DNA from 2 places in the Streptomyces sp. UC4497 genome. Region 1 is predicted to be linked to the other one. Evidence: riboswitches for the same ligand, from Rfam matches in the RefSeq annotation. Region 1 holds a riboswitch; the other holds the start of a gene.
The links. A riboswitch is a leader RNA that binds a small molecule or an ion and turns the genes downstream of it on or off. The one in region 1 is predicted to bind thiamine pyrophosphate.
Positions count from the first base shown of each region.

Region 1 (3,776 bases):
CGTCGAGGAACTCCGGCAGATCGCCCTGGCGCCTGCGCGCGTCGGTGCACAGGTAGAGCCGCGCATCGGCGAGCAGCGCGCGCTTGGACGATTCCGCCATGAAGTCCCCCCGTGGGTCGTGCGATGTCGGTGGCGTGCGCACCACGAGAATCGCGGTGCGCACGCCGGACGGTTGTCAGCTCAGAGGGCGAGCGCCTGGGCGCGGCGCTTCACCTCCGTACCGCGATTCTCGCTCAAGGCCTGCGCGGGCGTGCCCGGCAGGCTCGGGTCGGAGGTGAAGAGCCACTCCAGCATCTCTTCGTCACTGAAGCCGTCGTCCCTCAGAACCGTCAGGAGGCCGACGAGCCCCTTGACGATCTTGTCGCCGTCGATGAAGGCGGCGGGCACGTACAGCGCCCTGTTCTCACCGCGGCGCACGGCGATCAGCTGGCCTTCCTTGACCAGCTGTCGCACGCGCGTCACCTCGACATCGAGCTGTTCCGCGATGTCGGGGAGGGCGAGCCAGGCAGGGACAAGAGCATCGATCTTTGCGTCAATCTCGGTCACACGACAAGCGTGCCATCCCGGACTGACACTCGGAAGCCGAGCCGGTGCGGATGGGCCACGACTCCTCCCGTTTCGCCCCTTCTGTCACGCCTTGGAGGCCACCGCGGACTTCAGCGGGCGGGCCGGATCCGCGAGGAGCTCCGGGTCGAGCGCGGTCCCCGCCTGGATGAGTTTGCGCCCCTGGGCCAGGTCACGCGGCTTGCCGACGGCGAGGACCGCCACCAGGGCGCCGTCACGCAGCCAGCACACCGACCAGGCCGCGCCGGCGGGGTCGCCGCGCCACACCGTCGTGTCGGCGCCCGCGTGGTGCCCGGCGTACTGCACGAACCGGCCGAACTGCTCGGACCAGAAGTAGGGCACCGGGTCGTACACCGCCGGGGTCTCGCCGACGATGTTCGCCGCCACCGTGCGCGGCCCCTGCAGCGCGTTGTCCCAGTGGTGGACCATGAGGCGCTCCCCGTAGCGCTCCGAGGGGAACGAGGAGCAGTCCCCCACCGCGTACACGTCGGGCACGGATGTGCGCAGCCCGTCGTCCGCGAGGACCTCGCGGTGGGCGCCGAGCTCGATGCCGGAGCCGGCCAGCCAGCGGGTGGCGGGGCGGGCGCCGATGCCGACGACGACGGCTCCCGCGGGCAGCCGCGTGCCGTCGTCGAGGACGACGACGCCCGGCTCGACGCTCTCCACGCGCGCGTTGGTGCGCAGCTGCGCTCCGGCGTCGGCGTACCAGGCCGCCATGGGGGCGGCGATCTCGGCGGGCAGCGCCCCGGTCAGCGGCCGGTCGGCGGCCTCCACCACCGTGACCCGGCAGCCGGCCTCGCGGGCCGCGGTGGCGAACTCGGCGCCGATCCAGCCGGCACCCACGACCACCACGTCGTGCTGCTCCGCAAGGACGGGCCGAAGCCGCTCGGCGTCGTCGAGCGTGCGCAGCAGGTGCACGCCGGGGGCGGACCGCGCGCCCGGCAGCTGCACGGGCTCGGCGCCGGTCGCCACGACCAGCACGTCGTACGGGACCGGGCCATCGGCCGTGTCGAGCTCGTGGTCGCCGGGCCGCAGCCCTGTCACCTCGCGGCCCAGTTCCAGGGAGACGCCGAGCGCCTCGAAGTCCACGTCGAAGGCCGAGCCCTCGGCCTTGCCGAGCAGCACCGCCTTGGACAGCGGTGGCCGGTCGTACGGCTGGTGGGGTTCGGCGCCGAGCAGCGTGACCGCGCCGGTGAAGCCCTGCTCGCGCAGCGCCACCGCCGTCTGCACACCGGCCATGCCCGCGCCCACGATGACGACGTTCCGCTGCCCCGAAGGCGCTCCGCTCCCGCTCCGCTGCTCGCTCACGGGATCAACCTTAGGCACGCGATCTTGCGTCGGTCAGCGGTGCGGGCCACTCCCGCGCCGTGACGTCCTGCACATGTGCCGGCGGTTTAGCGATCAAGGCAAGGGCGGCGCCGCGGCGTTCACACCCGGCCGGGGAGCTCCTCGACCACGCTGGTGCCGCTGCCTTCCTGCGACTCCCACTCCCAGGTCTCGTCGAGGCGCACCCGGCCGTCCGGGAGCTCGGACACGGTCGAGACGCAGTGCCCGGAGGAGGTCGTTCCGTCGGTCTTCAGCTGTACGTAGCGGAAGTCGATCCCGTCCCCGGAGCGCGTGCCCACAAGGTGCCCCTCCACGACATCGCCGCCTACGTAAGCGGCCGAAATCCGGCCGTCCTTCTCCCGGTACGTGAAGCGGGTCCGCGTACCCACCTGACCCGGGGCCTGGTCGACAACGGGGGACAGAACAAGACCGTCAAGAGAACGGGCCACGAGCTGAGACTCCCTTACTGGAGGCCATGGTGAACGGCTAGGGTGGCCAACGTAGAGCACTCGCGGGAGCCCGTACGCAGCGGGCTGAGAGGGAGGCTGGAGCGGCCTTCGACCGTACGAACCTGATCCGGGTCATACCGGCGAAGGGAGGGGCTTGACGCCCATGTCGTCGACGCCATCCGTTCATTCGCACACCTGCGACGTCCTCGTCGTCGGTGGCGGCATCATCGGTCTCGTCACCGCCTGGCGGGCCGCGCAGCGCGGTCTCTCCGTCGCGGTCGCGGACCCCGAACCCGGCGGCGGGGCCGCCCAGGTGGCGGCCGGAATGCTGGCCGCCGTCACCGAACTCCACCACGGCGAGCAGACGTTGCTCGGCCTGAACCTCGCCTCCGCGCGCCGCTACCCGGACTTCGCGGCCGAGCTGTCGGAGGCCACCGGGCAGGACCTCGGCTACCGCGCGTGCGGCACGCTCGCGGTCGCGCTCGACGCCGACGACCGCGCGCACCTGCGCGAACTGCACGCGCTGCAAACGAAGTCGGGGCTCGAGTCCGAGTGGCTCTCGGGCCGCGACTGCCGCCGCCTCGAACCGATGCTCGCGCCGGGCGTGCGCGGCGGACTGCGCGTCGACGGGGACCACCAGATCGACCCGAGAAGGCTCGCGGGCGCCCTCGTGACGGCCTGCGAGCGCTCCGGCGTGACCTTCCACCGGTCGTGGGCCGAAAGGCTCCGTGTCGTCCGCGACCGGGCGTGCGGCGCGGTCCTCGCCGACGGCACCGAACTCGCCGCGGACCAGGTCGTGCTGGCGGCGGGCAGCCGCAGCGGACAGCTCGCGGGGGTGCCCGACGCGGTGCTGCCGCCGGTCCGCCCCGTGAAGGGCGAGGTGCTGCGCCTGACGGTGCCGAAGCGGTACGCACCCTTCCTCAGCCGCACGGTCCGCGCGGTCGTGCGCGGCGGCCACATCTACCTGGTGCCGCGCGTCAACGGCGAGCTCGTCGTGGGCGCCACGAGCAACGAACTCGGCTGGGACACCACGGTCACCGCGGGAGGCGTCTACGAACTCCTGCGGGACGCCCACGAACTCGTCCCCGGCATCACCGAACTCCCGCTCACCGAGACCCGCGCGGGCCTGCGCCCCGGCTCCCCCGACAACGCACCGCTGCTGGGGCCGACCGCCCTGCCCGGCCTCCTCCTGGCGACCGGCCACTACCGCAACGGCGTGCTCCTGACGCCGATCACCGGCGACGCCATGGCGCACGTCCTGACCACGGGTGAACTCCCGGAAGAAGCCCGCCCGTTCACACCGCAACGCTTCGGCACAGCCCTCCTGGAGCAGCCCGCATGAAGGTCCACATCAACGGCGAACCGCGCACCGTAGTAGCGGGCACCACGCTCGACCTCCTGGTCACCACGCTCACCACCGCCCCAAAGGGCGTCGCC
Region 1 is NZ_JBTYHB010000022.1:34,917-38,692, forward strand. Features, by position in the region: gene thiE (thiamine phosphate synthase) at 1-100, opposite strand, end outside; gene ACYSUO_RS27040 (Rv2175c family DNA-binding protein) at 181-546, opposite strand; gene ACYSUO_RS27045 (NAD(P)/FAD-dependent oxidoreductase) at 631-1,872, opposite strand; gene ACYSUO_RS27050 (hypothetical protein) at 1,992-2,339, opposite strand; TPP riboswitch at 2,392-2,505, shown strand; gene thiO (glycine oxidase ThiO) at 2,503-3,681, shown strand; gene thiS (sulfur carrier protein ThiS) at 3,678-3,776, shown strand, end outside.

Region 2 (3,776 bases), on a different contig from region 1:
GCCCGCGAGCGCGATGATCTCGGAGGCGTTGCCCCTGATCACCGTCGGCCGCAGCGCGAGCAGGTCGGCGGCGAGCGCCGTGCGTACGGGCAGCGCGCCGATGGCCACCGGGTCGAGCACCCACGGCGTGCCCGCCTCGGCCGCGGCCCGCGCCGCCTCGGGCATCGCGGCGCGCTGCTCGGCGCGCGGGGTGCCGAGGTTGACCAGCACGCCCGAGGCCACGCGGGCGAAGGGCCCGGCCTCGTCGGGGATGTCGACCATGGCGGGCGCGGCGCCGACCGCGAGCAGCACGTTGGCGGTGAACCCGGTGACCACCGCGTTGGTCAGGCACTGCACCAGCGGTGCGTCCTGCTGTACGCGCCCGAGCGCCTGCGCCGCGAAGGCGACGAGGTCGTCGGGGCGGCCGGGGGACGTCTGAGGCATGGGGTGACTCCAGGTACAGGAGGTGAGACAAGTACAGGTGGTGCGAGAAGTACAGGTGGTGCGAGGTGCGGGGCTCGTACGGCAGGTCAGCCGCGTCGCCGCAGCCGCAGCGGCGCGTACACGGCGGCGGCCACGAGGAACGCCACGTAGTACGACACGTCCGCGCCGTGCAGTGCTTCGGCCACCGGGCCCACGTACAGGCTGGTGTCCATGAACGGGACCGCCGCGGCGAAGGCCACCACAAAGGCCAGCAGCGCCGGCCAGGTAGGCTCTCGCCGCTCGCGCTCGGCGGCGAGGTCGATCGGCGCTCCGGCCCGCGCCCTGGCCCGCGCGCGCCAGTCGACGAGGACGATCGCCACGAAGCCGGGGATCCAGTACCCGACGAACAGCAGCACATTCTGGAACCGCGCGGTGGTGTCGGCGGCGTGCATCCACAGCACGAGCGGGAAGCCCAGTGCGGCGGCGAGGGCGGCGGCCACCGGGCGCGGGATGCGCACGCCGATGGTCTGCAGGGCGAGCGAGCCGCTGTAGTCGTTCATGGCGTTGCTGCACAGCGCGGCCAGCGCCACGGCGAGCAGCCCGAACGCGCCGACCGCTCCCCCGCCGAGGATCTCGTCGACCCCGGCGGCCGTCTGGTCGGTCAGCACGGAGGCGCCCCACAGCCCGAGCGCCTGGACGGCCACGAACGACACCAGCAGGCCGAGCAGCGTGTACCAGAACATGCGGGTACGGGAGGTGGCGGCGGGCAAGTAGCGGCTGAAGTCGCTGGCGTACGGCGCCCAGGACAGGCTGAGGCTCAGCGCGATGGTGCTGGTCAGGACGAACGCGCCGACACGGTCGGCCCCGTGCACGGAGGCGTGGGCGGCGGGGTGCACGCCGTCGAGCAGCCGCCAGGCGATCAGCGCGAACGCGGCGCCGAGCACGAAGGTCATGACGATCTGCAGCCGGTGGATGGCCTCGTAGCCGAAGACACCGAGCAGGCCCTGGGCGAGCAGCATGACGAGGACGCCGGCCCAGAACGGCCAGCCGAACAGCCGGGCCAGCGCGTCACCGCCGAACAGGCCGATCAGCGCGTCCCACGCGATGGACGACAGCCACTGCAGCACGCCCGGCAGCACGACGCCCCGCCCGAACGCGAGCCCGGCCAGCGGCAATTGCCCCGCCCCGGTCCGACTTCCCCACGTCCCCAGGTAGGCGGTCGGCACCGCGCCGACCAGGGTGCCGAGCACGACGGCGGCGAGCGCGGTGGTGAAGTCGAGTCCGAGCGCGATGCCGACGGTGCCGGTGAAGACGCCGGTCATGGTCAGGTTCGGGGCGAACCACACGGTGAACAGGCGCCCGGCCCCGCCGTAGCGGTTGCCTTCGGGCACCGGTTCGATGCCGTGCCCCTCGATGCCGAGGTCGCCGGGTGCCGCGGGCATCCGCCCGTCGAAGGCGCCGCTCTCGCGGTCGGCAGGCAGGCCACTGGAAACATGCGCGACAGGCATGAGACATCCCTCCGCCAGTACGAACTGGTTCAGGTTCGACGGGTGTGTTCTCAGCCCTCTGGTGGGGCACCCCGTGTCCGGTTACGGCGGCCAGGGTAACGCGATGGCCCGCTGCGGCGCGCGGGTGGGTTCCTGCCCGGCCGTGCCGCCATTACCTTGCCCCGTGCAAAGTCCGCAATGAGGACCTCTGGGGCTGCTGGCCGACTTCCATCGGGTTTGCGATGCCGCGACACCCTGCTGCCGCGTGAGCACGGGCCGGCATCCGCGGGGACACACCACGGAAACGGGCCGAGATCCATCGGTGGCCGGGCAAACACCGCGCGGCCTTGATCATCGCATCGAGTTAATGTCACCGGCTTCCCTTGGCCGGGCGGGCGAGGCGGCCCTTACGGTGATCCAGGTTCTGGACGCATTGCCTCAGACATATCCCTCTTTCCTTCTTCTGTCCCGTTGTTACGGGCATGCGCGCTTTCGCCCGACCAAGGAGAGCTCACCCGATGACCGTTGACTCGACCACGCCGGAAACCGCGTCGGTACCGCCGCAGCAGACCAGCCTCGGCACGGCGGCCGCCCGCAACCTCGCCACCACGACCAAGTCCGCACCGCAGATGCAGGAGATCACCTCGCGGTGGCTGCTGCGGATGCTCCCCTGGGTGGAGACCAAGGGCGGCGTCTACCGGGTGAACCGCCGCCTGACCTACACCGTCGGCGACGGGACCATCGAGTTCATCCAGGACGGCGGCGACGTCCGGGTGATCCCCCGCGAACTCGGTGAACTGTCGCTGCTGCGCGGCTTCGACGACGTCGAGGTGCTCACCACCCTCGCCGACCGGTGCGTGCAGCGCGACTTCCGGGCCGGCGACACACTGGTCGAGCGCGGGGCACCGGCGGACAAGCTCCACCTGATCGCCCACGGCCGCATCAGCCAGCTCTCCGAGGGCGAGTACGGCGACGAGGTCGCGCTCGACGTCCTCGCCGACGGCGACCGCTTCGGCGACAACGCACTGCTGGACGAGGACGCCCGGTGGGAGCAGACCGCGGTCGCCGAGACCTCGGGCACCCTGCTCACGCTGTCGCGCGCCGACTTCGCGGCCGTGCTGTCCGCGGCGCCGCACCTTCAGGAGCACATCGACGAGTTCAAGTCGCTCGCGACCCGGGGCCAGAACCACCGCGGTGAGGCCGAGATCCCCATGTCGGCCGGACACGTCGGCGAGCACGAACTCCCCGGCGCCTTCGTCGACTACGAGGCGAAGCCGCGCGAGTACGAGCTCTCGGCCGCCCAGACGATCCTGCGGGTGCACACCAGGGTCGCCGATCTCTACAACGAGCCGATGAACCAGACGAAGGAGCAACTCCGGCTCACCATCGAGGCGTTGCGCGAGCGCCAGGAGCACGAGCTCGTCAACAACCGGGAGTTCGGCCTGCTCCACAACGCCGACTTCAAGCAGCGCCTCCAGCCGCACTCGGGTCCGCCCACCCCGGACGACCTGGACGAGCTGCTCTGCCGCCGCCGCGGCTCGAAGTTCTTCCTGGCACACCCCCGCACGATCGCGGCGATGGGCCGCGAGTTCAACGCGCGCGGGCTCTACCCCGACCACGTGGACCTCGGCGGCCAGCAGGTGCCGGCCTGGCGCGGGGTGCCGATCCTGCCCTGCAACAAGATCCCGGTCACCAAGGAGCGCACCAGCTCGATCCTGTGCATGCGTACCGGCGAGGACAACCAGGGTGTCGTCGGCCTGCACCAGACCGGGCTGCCGGACGAGTACGAACCGGGGTTGTCGGTCCGGTTCATGGGCGTCGACGACCAGGCCATCACCAAGTACCTCGTCAGCACCTACTACTCCGCCGCGATCCTCGTGCCGGACG
Region 2 is NZ_JBTYHB010000004.1:263,014-266,789, reverse strand. Features, by position in the region: gene thiM (hydroxyethylthiazole kinase) at 1-423, opposite strand, end outside; gene ACYSUO_RS08390 (purine-cytosine permease family protein) at 510-1,910, opposite strand; TPP riboswitch at 1,900-1,994, opposite strand; gene ACYSUO_RS08385 (family 2B encapsulin nanocompartment shell protein) at 2,408-3,776, shown strand, end outside.
Region 2: linked by a shared signal. The riboswitch ahead of ACYSUO_RS08390 (purine-cytosine permease family protein) and the one ahead of thiO (glycine oxidase ThiO) in region 1 are both predicted to bind thiamine pyrophosphate.